2 regions of the Phyllobacterium sp. YR620 genome follow, and region 1 is predicted to be linked to the other one. Evidence: predicted binding sites of a transcription regulator. Region 1 holds the regulator's gene; the other holds the start of a gene.

What was found. Region 1 encodes LexA, which represses DNA repair genes until DNA is damaged. Its sites were predicted from a motif close to TGTTCNNNNTGTGTTCNG; they were not measured.
Region 2: BLR72_RS14930 (PA0069 family radical SAM protein) is a predicted target of LexA. The motif match lies at 2,914-2,931, and genes of this name have one in related genera.

The regions. Positions count from the first base shown of each region.
Region 1 covers NZ_FNJP01000003.1:479,311-486,948, forward strand. The annotation lists gene gltX (glutamate--tRNA ligase) at 1-379, opposite strand, end outside; gene BLR72_RS14120 (ComEC/Rec2 family competence protein) at 637-2,940, shown strand; gene lexA (transcriptional repressor LexA) at 2,934-3,653, opposite strand; gene BLR72_RS14130 (RHS repeat domain-containing protein) at 3,819-7,638, opposite strand, start outside; gene BLR72_RS14135 (DUF7507 domain-containing protein) at 7,637-7,638, opposite strand, start outside.
Region 2 covers NZ_FNJP01000004.1:148,098-155,735, reverse strand. The annotation lists gene BLR72_RS14955 (S49 family peptidase) at 1-592, shown strand, start outside; gene BLR72_RS14950 (hypothetical protein) at 674-859, shown strand; gene BLR72_RS14945 (4-(cytidine 5'-diphospho)-2-C-methyl-D-erythritol kinase) at 865-1,749, shown strand; gene moaB (molybdenum cofactor biosynthesis protein B) at 1,752-2,303, shown strand; gene BLR72_RS14935 (glycosyltransferase) at 2,326-2,835, opposite strand; gene BLR72_RS14930 (PA0069 family radical SAM protein) at 3,009-4,160, shown strand; gene BLR72_RS14925 (ribonuclease HII) at 4,277-4,936, shown strand; gene BLR72_RS14920 (F0F1 ATP synthase subunit B) at 5,080-5,559, opposite strand; gene BLR72_RS14915 (F0F1 ATP synthase subunit B) at 5,577-6,215, opposite strand; gene BLR72_RS14910 (F0F1 ATP synthase subunit C) at 6,321-6,548, opposite strand; gene BLR72_RS14905 (F0F1 ATP synthase subunit A) at 6,618-7,370, opposite strand; gene BLR72_RS14900 (AtpZ/AtpI family protein) at 7,430-7,638, opposite strand, start outside.

The DNA.
Region 1 (7,638 bases):
AGCGTCCGTCATAACGCGGCGGCCGGCCTTCGGCGCGGGCTTTCTCGCGCATTTCTTCAAGCTCGGCCGGCGATGCGTAGCAATAATAGGCTTTGCCCTTGGCAACAAGTTCCTCGGCGACCTCGCGGTGGCGACCGGCGCGGGCGTATTGGGATACAGCCTCGCCATCCCAATCGAGGCCGAGCCAGGTCAAGCCGTCGAGGATGGCAGTTACCGCCGCATCTGACGAACGTTCCCGATCCGTATCCTCGATCCGCAGCAGCATCTTGCCGCCCGTATGCTTTGCATAGAGCCAGTTGAACAGTGCCGTGCGGGCACCGCCAATGTGGAGGTAGCCGGTAGGGGATGGGGCAAAACGTGTAACGACAGGGGACGACATGGGAGCTCCAGGGACGCGTCGCGCTATTAGCCGAACGTCCAATCGAATTGATCTGGCGTTCATGTAGCATAGCACCGCTGAGGTGCAAGGGTATTGGTGCTTGGGGGCAAATGGAGGAACCGCAGACCAGATCAAAAATCGATGAGCGGCTATTCTTTTTCAGTGTTCAGGACACTGGCAACGCCGTTGCGACCTATCCAGGCACAGAAACAGGCGTTCTAACGCGAGGGACTGAACTCTCTGCGGGTAGGCGACCCATGGCGATCGCCATGGCGGCGACAAGGCGCGCCTTCGTCGCAACGCCGACGCTTTTTAGCCAGGAGATCGAGCGCGGCACGCTGTTTCTGTTTCTCCCGGTGTGTTGCGGCATCGGCGCCATCATCTATTTCGGCGCGTCGGCCGAGCCAAGACTGAGCGCCATTTTGTTTGGGCTGACCCTGCTTGTCGGGCTGATGCAGCTCGCACATTCCCGTCCGAGGACCAGACTGGCGCTCGCCTTTGCAGTTGCCGTTGTCGCGGGAATGGTTGCCGGCAAGCTCGAAACCATGCGCGCGGATACGAAAATGCTTGGGTCGGACATTACTACCCGTTTGACCGGACGCGTCGTGGCCATGGCTAGAGACGCAAGAGGCGGCTGGCGCGTCACCCTCGACATTATCGCAACCGAGCGGCCGACACTCCGCTATTCGCCGCAACGGGTTGTCGTGTCGGCGCGATCCGTGCCGGCAGGAATGAAAATTGGCGCGGGACTGCAGGGCCTCGTCCACCTGCGTCCGCAGCGAGGTCCGGTACGGCCCGGCAATTACGATTTTGCGTTCAATAATTACTATAAGGGCGTAGGCGCAAATGGGTTTTTCCTTGGTAAACCTCAACTCGCCGCAACGCCGGTCGATGAGGCGATTGCGTCTCAAGCCTGGCAGACGGTCGCCAATATCCGCCAGCAACTTACGCAGCGTGTGCTTTCCCGCATCAAGGGGGAACCCGGCGATATTGCGGCTTCGCTGATTACCGGCCAGCGCGACGGCATTAGCGAGGCGACGAATGACGCAATGCGACTGAGCGGGCTTTCGCATATTCTTTCGATTTCCGGATTTCACATGGCGCTGGTGGCCGGCATCATCGTCGGCTCGCTTCGCGCCAGCATGGCCCTCTTTCCCGGCTTTGCAGCCCGCTATCCAATGAAAAAACTGGCGGCATTCGTCGCCCTTGCCGGTTCCGGCTTCTATCTCCTGCTCTCGGGCGCCGATGTAGCTGCGCAGCGCAGTTTCGTGATGCTGGCGGTGATGCTCATTGCCATGATGGCCGATCGCGCGGCAATCTCCATGCGCAATCTCGCCATCGGCGCTTTGATCACGATAGCGCTGCTTCCGCATGAAATTCTCGGACCGAGTTTCCAGATGTCATATTCGGCGACAGGCGCGCTCATTGCATATTACGGCTGGAGATCGCGCCGAAAGAACAGGTCAAACCGAACGAAAGGCGAGGGATTGCTTCTGCGTTTGCCGATGATGGCGGCAAGCCATGTCGGCGCTATCGCCATGACTTCGTTGGTTGCCGGGACGGCGAGCTCGATCTTCGCCGCCTACCATTTCAACAACACAGCGCCGCTTGGGCTTGTGGGCAACGCGCTGGCGCTGCCCGTTGTCTCGATCTTTGTGATGCCGTTTGCGGTGCTTGCTGTTCTTGCGATGCCATTTGATCTCGATTGGCTGCCGTTTGCTGTCATGGAACGCGGCATCGAATGGGTCATTGCGATCGCGAAGATGGTTGGCGCGCATTCGCCGAGCGGCAATTTCGGATCAATGCCGCAAACGAGCCTGCTTTTGATGACCGCGGGACTGGTCCTCCTCATGTTGCTGACAACGCGGCTGCGGCTCGTTGGATTTGCAGTAATGGCATTGGCCATAGTGCCGCTCCGCTCTGCACGTCCGCCGGATATAGTGATTGCCGAAGAGGGCAGGCTCGTCGCCTTGAGCGCCCCCGACGACGCGCTGACGGTGAACCGCGCAACGGCAAGCCGTTTCACCCTCGATAACTGGCAGCAGGGGTACGGCGCAATTCAAGTGCTCACGCCGGCAAAGAATGGCGCATCGCCGGCCGATGGACAATTTGAGTGCGCCGACGGCGTGTGCCTGGCGAGGGAAGCCGGCGGCCTGATCGTCGCCTACACGGACGATCCGACCAAAAAATCAACTGCTTGTGCCGAGGGCGATATCGTCGTCCTTGCCTTCACCGGTCCCACAGCAACCTGCGAGCCGGGGGACGTTCTTGTAATTACGGCGCAGGACCTGGCGCTACGCGGTTCCGCAGAAATCAGGTTCGGCGACAACAAGGTCGATCCACCGTCCGGGCTAGATGCGGCTGCATTTGCTGTAGAACAATTGCAGGCACGCCTCCAGTCTGCAAACATTACCTACGCCGTGGGCTCCCCTCAGCGCCCATGGAACGCCTATCGGGCTTTTTCCCGCACCGCCCGCAATCTTGCGGAGCAAAAACCGCAGCGGCGTGCCGCAAAGACCAAGCCACCGGCAGACGATCAGGAAAACCCGATCCGTCAGTAACGGCGGATCAAACCGACCAGCTTACCCTGCACGCGCACCCGATCCGGCCCGAATATGCGCGTCTCATAGGCCGGATTGGCGGCCTCGAGAGCAATCGATGCCCCTTTGCGCCGAAAGCGCTTCAAGGTTGCCTCTTCGTCATCGACAAGCGCGACCACAATTTCGCCGGGATTGGCCGTGTCGCCGCGCCGGATGACGACCGTGTCGCCGTCGAAGATGCCCGCCTCGATCATGGAATCGCCCTTGACCTCCAGCGCATAATGCTCCCCACTGCCGATCATGTCCGGCGGCAGGCCAATCATGTGCGTCTGATTCTGGATGGCGGAGATTGGTACACCGGCCGCGATCCGGCCCATGACGGGTATGTTGACGATCGTCGGCGCACCGTCGTCATCCGAAGCGCGTGGCTGCGGGCGGGGGGGGGCGACATTGCGGCCGAGGCTGCCCTCGATCACGCTTGGCGAAAATTTCTTTTGCGCATTGAGACCAGGCGCAATTGAATCCGGCAGGCGCAGGACTTCCAGCGCCCGCGCACGGTTAGCAAGCCGTCGAATGAAACCTCGTTCCTCGAGCGCTGTTATCAGCCGATGTATCCCCGATTTGGACGCTAGGTCCAATGCATCCTTCATCTCGTCGAAGGATGGAGGGATGCCGGTTTCCTTCAGGCGCTCATGGATAAAGAGCAGAAGTTCGTGTTGTTTACGCGTGAGCATCGGCGATCCTTCGAAACGGAATCGGAAAAACAAAACCAGAACAAACACTATCTGTTCCAGTTGTGTTCCACAAGTATTAATATGTCGTGTAGAAGGAGTGCGCCGATATCCAAATAGCGCATCTGGCCCGTTGCCGGCACCTGCGCGATGAACAACGCCCATGCGTCAGTACTTGCCGACGACGTTGAAGAACACACCGCGGTCGTTGAGCGTCAGGTCGCGCAGATCGTCGGAGAAATTGCCGAAATTATAGCCGACGCCGACCTTGAAGTTGTCGCCGACGTGGCGATAAACGGCGGTGAGCACGCCAAGATCTGTCGTATCCGCCTCGGCCATGTACATGACGCGCCCTTCCAGCAAGGCGTCCCATTTCTTGACGATGTGAAAATCGGTTCGAACAATGCCGAGATGCGCTGAGGAAGTCTGCCAATCGGAGAATGCGTCGAGATCGTCCTGAAGCCGCTCGCGCACTTGACCGTAGCGGAAGCCGTATTTCGCGCCGACGGACAGCCAGGGAACGAGATCGTAGGTGAAATCGGCGGAAAGAATGTTGCTGCGCTGTGCTGGCCCGTATTCGTCGCCGGTCACCGCGCTGACCTGATCCTCGCCCGGAAGATCGTAAAGCCAGGTATATTTGAGGAGAGCGTTCAGCCGGTCGTTCGTGATCGGACGGTAGGCATATCCGAGCGAGGCTTCGACATAGTCGCCATCCCTGAACGAACCATCACCGTTCGAGTCCGAGAGAACTGAATCGATATTGGCGAGCAGCCGCCAGCTATCGTTCGTCTTCCAGCTGAAGCCCGTTGCGAAGAGGTAGGTGTTGAGATCGCGGGTATCATCGTCGGAATCTTCAAAACGAGTCTCACCGCGAATGCGCGCGGCAATGCGATCCTCGTCCTTGTAGCCGACCGACAGGGAGATCGCCTTGCGGTCGAAATCGGAACGTTCGAGATTTGTGGAGGGATCGATCGTATCGTCTTCGACTGTGCCGATCTCCAGCCCGCCATCGACCGTCCATTTGGCGTCGGGCGTGTACACGACACCGTAGGTTTGGGCGAGCGAATTGCGCCTCCCGAACAGGTCGTAATTATTCTCAGCATAGGTCGACCAATAGTCGTCGAGCTTGCGGCGCGCGCCGATGACGATCGCGCCGTAATCAGTCCCGTCGAGATCGTAGGTTCGGTCAAGGTCGAATGCGCGATCGGGGTCGAGGCGGTAGCCGAGATAGTAACTATCCTCCGCTGTCGGCTCATAGGTGACGGCGGCGAGGGCGCCGAGCCCAGTCGCGCCATAGGATACTTCGCCGTTTAGCCCGATCTTTTCGGTGAGCTGATATTCGGCGCCGACGCCAAGACGGTCGCCGCGCTCGATGTCGCCGGATCGCGACAAAGTTCCTTGTCCGAAGCCGTAATAGGTATGTTCGGCATCGGGTGCATATTCGAGACGAGCGCCGGCATCGAGCCGCGACCCGTCATAGCCGGACTTGTTCGAAGTTGTTGCGAGCGGATTACTGAGTTCGAGATAGGTGACGCCGAACGAGGCTTTCCAGTATTCGTTCAGTTGCTTGCTGATTGCGGCAGCGCCCTTACGCTTGGACCTGCCGCCGACCGCCTGATCGTAGAAATCATTAGTCGCTTCACCTTCCTTGAAATCGTCATAGGTGAGGTCGAGGCTCAAATCTTTCGTGATATCGATATCTGCCGCGAGTCCCCAGATCCGCTGATCCGCCGCAACCTGTTCCGAAAGGGTGGAGAAGCCCGCGTCCTTTTCCTGGTAGTACCCGCCGAGCGTGCCCTTCATGCCGCTCTTGCTGATGTCTTCCAGGTCGAGTTGCGCCCGTGTGCGCCACGCCGTGGCCAGGCGGCCGCGCGTGCCCGTGGTCTGCACGTCGCTCAGGGTCAGCCCGCCATCGGTGGAGCGGGACGTGCCGAAGCCCGGTCCATCGGACCGCGATATTTCGCCTTCGATGAAAGTCGTATCGGAATGGCGGACCTTGATGTCGGCGCCATAAGCCTTCTGGTTGGCGAGGCCCGTATTTTCGTTCATGCCGGTGATGCCGACCCGAACCTTGTCGTCGAACCAATGCTGCGCCCGTCCGCCATAGGCATAGCCGTCAAGGTCACCGGCGATTGGCGTGTATTCGTATTGCGATACCAGATAGACCTTGTTGCCGCCGAGCGCGCCTTCACGCACCGGGCCCGTCGTGCCGGTCGAAGAGGAAAGCGGCCGCTTCAGGATCAGCATGCCCTGCAGGTAGTCGAACGAATAGTCTTCGCCATAGCGCAAGGTGCGCCGCTCGATGATCTGTCCAGTTGTCGAATCGCGGACTTCCACCGTCACGGTTTCGGAGCCGATCGTTATGTCCTGCCTGCGCATGAAATAGGCGGAGCCGCCGGTCCCGAGGAATTCGTCGCGTTGCGGCAGCGTATCCGGTTGCGCCGCATAGAGCGTCACTTCGCTGTTGCGCTCTCCGAAGGGTGTCGTCTTCTCTGAGCGATAGGCAGCGCTCGCGCCGTAGAGCGCTCGGTCCGAGCGCATGAACTCCGTGCCCTGGATGATCGCCTTGTAGCTCCCCCACAGGACCTGGCTGTCGCCGCGCTCGAGCCGCACGTAAAATTTGCCCTTGGTCGGAGCGTCGTCGATCGCCGTGGAATCGTCACCATAGATCGGGTAATAGTCGTTCGGGTCGAGCCGCCGCAGCAATTGCCGCGGATCCTTGGCATCGAGTCCACGGAACATATGATCGAGACTGTCTTCTCCTGTGTCGGCCGAGGCGGTCAGCAGATATTTGCCCTTGATCTTGCCTTTCACGTAAAAGGCGAGGCGACCCTTCGTATAAATGTCGTCATATTCGCCCGGCCGCACGCTCTCAATATGATCGCTGCCGCTATTCTTGCCGACAGTGAGGTCGGCCAGCGCGACATAGAACCAGTCATTATTGGGGATGTTGATCTGGCGGTGAAAGTCGACGGCGCTGCCCTTCGAGCCAACGACAGTCACGTCCACATCATGATCGCCGGGCGGCAAAATGCGCTGCATGACGAAGGAACGTTCGCGATCGACGGGGATCCTATCGTCGAGCGCCTGCACCCCGTAACCGTCGGGAACGTTCCGGCCGTAGACGGTGACTGCGCCGCCACGAACCGGGATGTTCCGTAATCCGGTGTTGTCCTCGGTCATGCCCGGCGCGACCGCATTCTCCTCTTCCCGCGGCAGGTCGCGATCCATGCGGCGAAGCGGGCGCGGCAACGTCTCGTCATAACGGTTGTCGACATCATAGACTCGCAGCACGTATTTGAAGCGCTGGTCGTCATTCTCGGTTGCTGGCATGGTCCAGCCGGCTTCGCCGTTGACCGGAACCGCAATGACTGCGATCGGCTTATCCGTGAGTTGCTTGTCATCCTCGAAGACGCGAATTTCGGAACGCTGGATGAAGGCGGGGTAGTTAGAGGTCGCAAGGAAGCGGATCGGCTCGCCCGTCCGATATGCGGTGCGCATCGGGGTCGTCGAAACATTCAGGACCGGGCGCGCGTCGAGCCCATCGAACTTGACCTGGATATCGACCGCACTGAGCCCTTGTTTTGGCGTGGCTTTGTCGGACCCAGCCCCAATTGCGGCGTGCTTTTGTGCGTTGGTCTCCTTGGCCACGCCCAGGGATCGCGGCTCATTGCTTTTGACGACGGTCTCGCCCTCGACACTGATGGCGAAAGGAATGGTCCCTTCGGCATCATCGGATGGGGACCGGGCACCGGGGGCTGCGATGCGGGAGCTTTTGACTGCTGGTTCGTTCTGCGCAGTCCCGGCAGCGCAATCGGTCTCGATGCATGCGCTCGCCTTCGCGGCCGCCGCTTCTTCCTGGGCCGTGGCTCTGGACGTCGTGAGATGCACCAGGAGAACGGTACAACCCGCCATAAGCATGCGCGCTTTGCGCGACGCAACCAGGTGATTTTGGGGCCGGATGGACACCTGAAAGCGGCCTTGGCTC
Region 2 (7,638 bases), on a different contig from region 1:
GAACAAGAAAGTCTATATGTTCGTCGAGGATGTTGCCGCGTCCGGTGGCTACATGATCGCCATCGCCGGCGACGAGATCATCGCCGACCCTTCGTCCATCGTCGGTTCGATTGGCGTCGTCTCCGCGAGTTTCGGTTTCACCGATCTCATCAAGAAAATCGGTGTCGAACGACGCGTCTATACGGCAGGCAAGAACAAGGCGACGCTGGACCCGTTCCGGCCCGAGAACAAGGAAGATGTCGAACATCTGAAGTCCCTGCAGCTCGAGATCCACGAGACCTTTATCAACCTCGTCAAGGAACGGCGCGGGGAGAAGCTGACCGATAATCCGGACCTTTTCACCGGTCAGTTCTGGACGGGACTGCGCGGGCTTGAACTCGGTCTCGTTGATGGGCTCGGCGACATGCGCTCCTATCTTCGCGGGCAATACGGCCCGAAAACGCGGCTCAGGGTGATCGCGCAGCCGCGTGGTCTCTTCGGGCGCAAGCTGCCTTCTGCCGAGACCAGAATGGGTGAGTTCGGCGCCAATATTGCCGGCGGTATCATCAGCGCTGCCGAAGAGCGTGCGCTCTGGTCGCGATTCGGTCTCTGATAGACGCGGAGACTGTTTTTCATCCCCTCCACAGCGTGCTAGAATGAAGTCGATAGGATTGCTTTTCGAGGTTTGCGCTTGATGCCCCAATTGATCTTTTTCGCTCTTGTCGGCGTCGCTGCCGGGTACGGCTACCGCTCGTTCAAGAAGGAAGCGCAGCGCGTTTCGCGGCGCGTGCGCGAAGCGGAGAAGGAAGTACAAAACCACGCGCAAGGAACCCTTGTGCAGGATCCTGAGACCGGCGAATATCGACTGCGCAAAGATTGATCGCAATGCTCGACAGCCTTGATCGAACGATCACTCTGACGGCTCCGGCCAAGATCAATCTCGCCCTGCACGTGACCGGCCGGCGCAGCGATGGCTATCACCTTCTCGACAGTCTCGTCGTCTTTGCCGGCTTCGGCGACAGGATAAGCGTCAAGCGTGCGGCGCTCGATGACTTCGCCATGTCCGGTCCTTACGGTCATGCCCTGCCCGGTGATGCGTCCAACCTCGTTCTCAAGGCGCGCGATGCGCTGCGCGCGGTGTTCCCAGCGCGGGCAACACCTGTTGCCATCCATCTTGAAAAGCATCTTCCAGTCGCATCGGGCATAGGCGGTGGGTCGACCGACGCCGCCGCAGCGCTTAGCGCCCTTTCCAGCCTGTGGGCCCTTGATGTCGGCATCGACGCTTTAGCGGCAATCGGTCTGCCGCTTGGCGCCGATATTCCGATGTGCCTCTACGGCCAGCCGCTGATCGCGCGCGGGGTTGGCGAGGAGATCGAACCGATGGCGACATTTCCGCGACTGCCGCTTCTGCTTGCCAATTGCGGCGCTTCGATCTCGACACCAGAGGTGTTTGCCGCCCTCGACAAGCGCGACAACCCGCCCTTGCCGGCTCTGCGCGCGATGCGCTCGCTCGATGACGTCTGCGACTATCTCAAGGCAACGCACAATCACCTGTTCCAGGCGACACGAGCGCTGACCCCCGGGATCGACGATACGATCGCTGCGCTCGAACGGACATCGCCGCGGCTGGTGCGCATGTCCGGTTCAGGCGCAACCTGCTTTGGTATTTACGACAGCGACAGCGACGCCGAAGGGGCGGCGGCAAAACTCCGTCGTGATCATCCTGGCTGGTTCGTCGTTGCAACGCATAGTGCCATGGAGGGAAACTGACCGTGGCGCGCATTGATGAAACAAGACCCTTCGTTCCAGTGAAGATCGCCGTGCTGACGGTCTCAGACACGCGCAAGCTCGAGGACGACAAATCCGGGAGCACATTGGCTGAACGACTCCTAGCGGCCGGCCACACGCTGGCGGAACGCGCCATCGTGACCGATGACGTCAACAAAATCCGCGACAAGGTGCTGTCCTGGTCGGCAGATCCGGATATCGACGTCATCATCACCACCGGCGGCACCGGCTTTACCGGCCGCGATGTGACGCCCGAAGCGCTCGAACCCATCTTTGAAAAGCGCATGGACGGATTTTCCGAAGTCTTTCATCGCATTTCCTACGACAAGATCGGCACCTCGACGGTCCAGTCGCGTGCGACCGGCGGCGTCGTCAACGCCACCTTCGTCTTCGTGCTGCCCGGTTCGCCCGGCGCGTGCAAGGATGCGTGGGACGGTATCCTGCAGCATCAGCTCGATTACCGGCATATGCCGTGCAACTTCGTCGAGATCATGCCGAGGCTCGACGAGCACCTGAAGCGTACCGGAAAAGCTTAAAGCAGCTTGCTGGATAGGAGTTCTAGCCCTTCAACGGGGCGGGAATAATTTCTGCGCGCAGCCGCTTCATTGCCAGGCCTCGCGCAATATCCACCGATTTCTTGCCTGGGTTGAACAGCGCCATCGACTGGCGCTTGGATATAAGCAATCCGTCTGCGAGCGGATTTCCCGGCTTGAACACCCGGCTGAGGAACGGCCTGCGATGCGCATGAGAACGGGTGAAGCAGGCCGGCCCCTGCATGCGCTCCACATGCATGGCAACGGGCTCGATCCAGCCGTCGAGCAGGCGCGCGCCCGGCTCCAGAAAAAGAAACCACTCGCTTCGCGCCCGGCGAAAACCATCAAGCAGCGTCTGGTCCTGCAAGAAGATGCAACCTGCCTGGTCTGCGACCCGGTGCGTCTGATCGACGGATCCCTCATCGACCACGACGACGTCGCTGAGCAATCCTTCGACCGCGCCACCCACCAGCCCGGCGAGCGTTCTTGCCAGAGGTTCATCCGAATTTTGGGTTTCAATCAGAACGGAGATCATTTCGAACGCTCTATCGCATAATCGGCCGAATATCCATCTGTCCTTTCGGCGCACAGATGGGTGGGATCGCATCAATATTGTTCTTGCTTTGTTCTAGGTTTTTGCTAGGAATAGATTCATGTAGCGGCTGTGATTAGCGAATCGAGATTCGCTTCAGTCCAAGGAGAACGCAAATGAACATTGTGGTGCAAGCGGACAAAGCCGCCTTCGGGCAAGGCCGTGCACAACACGCCAATGCCGTGATCGACGAAGCGGGCCTGCGCATCGATTCGGAACGCCGCCGTGGCCGCGGCGCAGGCATGAATCCGTCGGGACGCTTTGAAGCCGAGAGCCGCCATGTCTATGACGATGGGTGGGAGACGATCGAGGACCTGCCGCCCTTCAAGACCGAGGTTCAGATCGAGAAGCCGCGCGTCATCATCACGCGCAATGAATCGCCCGACATCAGCTTCGACCGTTCGATCAACCCCTATCGCGGCTGCGAACATGGCTGCATTTACTGTTTTGCGCGGCCTACCCATAGCTACATGGGGCTTTCAGCCGGGCTCGATTTCGAATCGAAACTTTTCGCCAAACCTGATGCAGCGGAGATGCTCGACAAGGAACTTTCGAAGCCGGGCTATACGGCGAAGACGATCGCCATCGGTACGAATACGGACCCCTACCAGCCCATCGAGAAGAAGTGGCGCATCATGCGCGACATACTCCAGGTGCTTGAGGCACACCAGCATCCGGTGGGCATCGTGACGAAATCGGCGCTGGTTATGCGTGACCAGGACATCCTTGCACGCATGGCTGAAAAGGGTCTCGCCAAGGTTTGCCTTTCGGTCACGACGCTGGACGGCAAGCTGGCGCGAACCATGGAACCCCGGGCCTCGACGCCGACGCGCCGCCTGCAGGCACTGCGCAGCCTCGCCGATGCCGGCGTTCCGGTCGGTGTCATGGTTGCGCCGGTCATCCCCGGTCTTAATGATCATGAGATCGAGCGCGTCCTTGATAGCGCGAGGGCAGTGGGTGCGCTCGAGGCGGGTTATGTCCTGCTCAGGCTACCGCTCGAAGTCAGCCCGATCTTCAAGGAATGGCTGCTGCGCAACTATCCAGACCGCTACCGCCACGTGCTTTCGCTGGTACGGTCCATGCGCGACGGAAAGGACTACGATGCTGAATGGGGCAAGCGCATGCGCGGCGACGGGCCTTATGCCTGGCAGATCGGCCGCCGCTTCGAGATCGCGGCCAAGCGGCTGGGGATGAATCTCGCCAAACGGCGCTTGCGCACCGATCTTTTTTCCCCAACTCCGGGAAGCGAGCAGCTTTCCTTGTTTTAACAAGGGTTTCCGTCAGGCTGCGCCCCCATCCCGGCCTGATGTGACCTTGGGTAGCCTACCCCATCGCTACCTGAGGACTTGCAGAGAATCAGAACGAATGCGAGTTTCGTCGCAACATGGCTCGATCGCGTTCTGATTCTCTGCTTCTTCCCCTGGAGCCGGTAAAACCGGACTTTACCAGCGAGCGTAAGCTCATGCGCAGCGGCGTCGAATATATCGTCGGCATCGATGAGGCGGGGCGCGGTCCGCTGGCCGGCCCGGTGGTCGCCGCGGCGGTGATCCTCAATCCGAAGAAAATTCCCGATGGGCTCGACGATTCGAAGCGCCTGACGGCGCAGCGACGCGAGGAACTTTTCGATATCATTACGGCCACGGCGCTCTCCTGCGCGGTGGCCAGCGTTTCGGCGCCGGCAATCGACGCCACAGATATTCTGAAAGCCGCGCTCGAAGCGATGCGCAGGGCAGTTTGCGGGCTCGCCATTCAGCCCGGCCACGCACTGATCGACGGACGCGACGTGGCGCCCGGCTTGCCGTGCCCTGCAACGGCACTGATCCGGGGCGACCAGCGATCGGTGTCGATCGCTGCAGCATCGATCCTTGCCAAGGTGACGCGCGACCGCATGATGACCCAGACGGGCAAGTACCTGCCGCTGTACGGGCTCGAATCGCATGTCGGCTATGCCACCGAATATCATCGCAATGCCATGGAAGCCCATGGCCCGGTCGTCGGACTGCACCGCTTCAGTTTCTCGCCGCTCAAGGATCGGCAGGTCTAGAGCGCTGCCTGTTTGGATAGCCCCGCTCCCAGAGGTCGGATTGCTTGGCACGCCGGATCGAACGACCAGCCCCTCTCCCGCACCTATAGCGGCAGACAAAAAAGCCGCCCGGAGGCGGCTTCTCGACAGGCATTCAGCCAAGCTTAATTGAGGCGTGACTTTACCTCGGACAGCGAAGACTTGAAGAGGTCAGCCGACGTTTTTGTATCGACCTTGTCAGCAAGAACCCTGCTCGCTGCTGCAACTGCAACATCGACAGCCGTGGCGCGAACCTCGTTGACCGCTTCGACCTGGGCCTGGGCAATCTTCTGTTCGGCCAGTTTATGGCGGCGCGCGATATATTCTTCGCTCTTCTTCTTGGCTTCCTCAAGCAGGCCATGGGCTTCGCGCTGGGCGATTGCCACGATCTCGCCGGCTTCCTTTTCGGCGTCCTTGCGCTTGCGCTGAAATTCAGCGAGCAGCGACTGGGCTTCTTCACGCAGGCGGCGTGCCTCCTCAAGCTCGTCACGGATACGATCGGCCCGGCTGTCGAGCGACTTGCCGACGACACCCGGTACCTTGAGGTAGACGATCAGCGCGAGGAAGATGATCAGGCCTACGAGGGCGTAAAATGTTGCGTCCAATTCCATTTTCGTTCTCCTCAGCCCCGGACGGCTTTGACAGCGGCAGAGACGCTTGCCTTGTCGACATTGCCACCGATGATCTTGTTGACGATCTCGGTCGCCGTGTCCTCGGCAATGGTTCCGACTTCCTTCATTGCCTTGTCCTTGATGGCGGCAATGCTGGCTTCGGCTTCGCTGAGCTTCTGTTCGAGTTCGGCGGTAATCTTCGCCATTTCCGAATCGGACTTGGCCTTGGCCTCGTCCTGCGCGGTCTGGGCGATGGAGCCTGCCTTCTTCTTGGCGTCGGCAAGTTCCTGCTCATAGGCGGCGAGAGCTTCGTCCGAATCCTGTTTCATGCGGGCAGCCTGGTCGAGATCGGTCGCGATACGATCGCGGCGCGTCTCGATGATACCGCCGAGGCGAGGCAGGATCACCCGAGAGAGGAAGAGGTAGAACGCCGCGAATGTCAGTGCGAGCCACAGTACCTGGGAGGCGAAGTGGGTCGTATCAAAGGGCGGGAAGACAGCCTTCTCATGCGCCACACCGGTTTCGGTATGGGTTTCTGTTGCATGAGCGTCAGGCGCCGCAGGAACGGCCGTGCCGGCAGCGCCATGCGTATCGGTCTGAGCGACGATTGTTTCCGTTGTGGATGCGGCATGCGCCGAAGACACAAACATATGTTGTCCCCTTGGGTTCGGGCGTTTCCCAAATCAGCAAACTGGATTGCTGCATATGATTACTGGCCGCGCGCAGCGCAGCCAGCAATAGTGTGCTGTCGTGAATTAGACAGCGAAGAGAAGCAGAAGAGCGATGAGCAGCGAGAAGATGCCCAGAGCTTCGGTAACGGCGAAGCCGAATACCAGGCGGCCGAACTGGCCGTCAGCTGCCGACGGGTTGCGCAGTGCACCGGACAGATAGCTGCCGAAGATATTGCCGAGGCCGAGGGCCGTGCCGGCCATACCAAAACAGGCGAGACCTGCACCGATGTACTTTGCTGCTACCGGATCCATATTAAACTCCTTTGGATAGAATTCTCATTGATAGATTTGCATTTGGCGGAGACCGCCGGTGAAGTTTTCTCAGTGACCGCCAGGATGTACTGCGTCGTTCAGGTACATGCAGGTGAGCACGGTGAAGACGTAGGCCTGAAGGAAAGCCACCAGGAATTCGAGACCCGTCAGGGCGACCGTCATGGCGAGCGGCAGGATCGAGCCGCCAATGCCGAGAGCGCCGAGCGCGCTCATCGAGGCAACGAAGCCGGCAAAAACCTTCAGCGTAATGTGGCCGGCAAGCATGTTGGCGAAAAGACGAACTGAAAGGCTGATCGGACGGGAGAGGAACGAAATGATTTCAATCGGTACCACGAGCAAAAGCAGAAGCTTGGGAACGCCGGACGGTACGAAGACGCCGAGGAACTTGAAGCCATGCTTGGCGAAGCCATAGGCCAGCACGGTCCCGATGACGAGGATTGCGAGGCAGAAGGTAACGATGATCTGGCTCGTGACCGTGAAGAAGTACGGAAACATGCCCAGCATGTTGGCAACGAGCACGAACATGAAAAGCGAGAAAACGAACGGGAAGAACTTCATTCCGGCGCTGCCAGCCGAATCGCGCAGCGTCGAGGCCACGAACTCGTAGGCCATCTCGGAAACCGACTGGAGGCGGGTCGGGATCAGTCCGCGGTTGGACGAGGTGAAATAGAGAAATGCCGAAGCGACAGCAACCGTCGCGACCATGAAGGCCGATGAGTTGGTGAAGGAGAGGTCGACTCCACCCACATCAATGGGAATCCACTTGTTGATATGGAATTGATGAATCGGATCGTTTGACACTCTAACCTCGTCTGTAATGTCTCTACTTGCGGGTCCAGTCTTGCGACCTTGGCCGAAGCCTATTCCGGTTTCTTGGTGTCCGAACCCTTGCCGAGCTCCGCACCTTGGTTCTCCGCCACACGTCCCGTCGAGCGCAGGATGTTCAGCGTTCCAGCACAAAAACCAAGGAGGAGCAGCACGATCAGCCCCCAAGGTGAAGTACCCAAAAATCGGTCAGCTAACCAGCCCAACCCCGCACCAGCCAGAACGCCGGCGATGAACTCGCTCG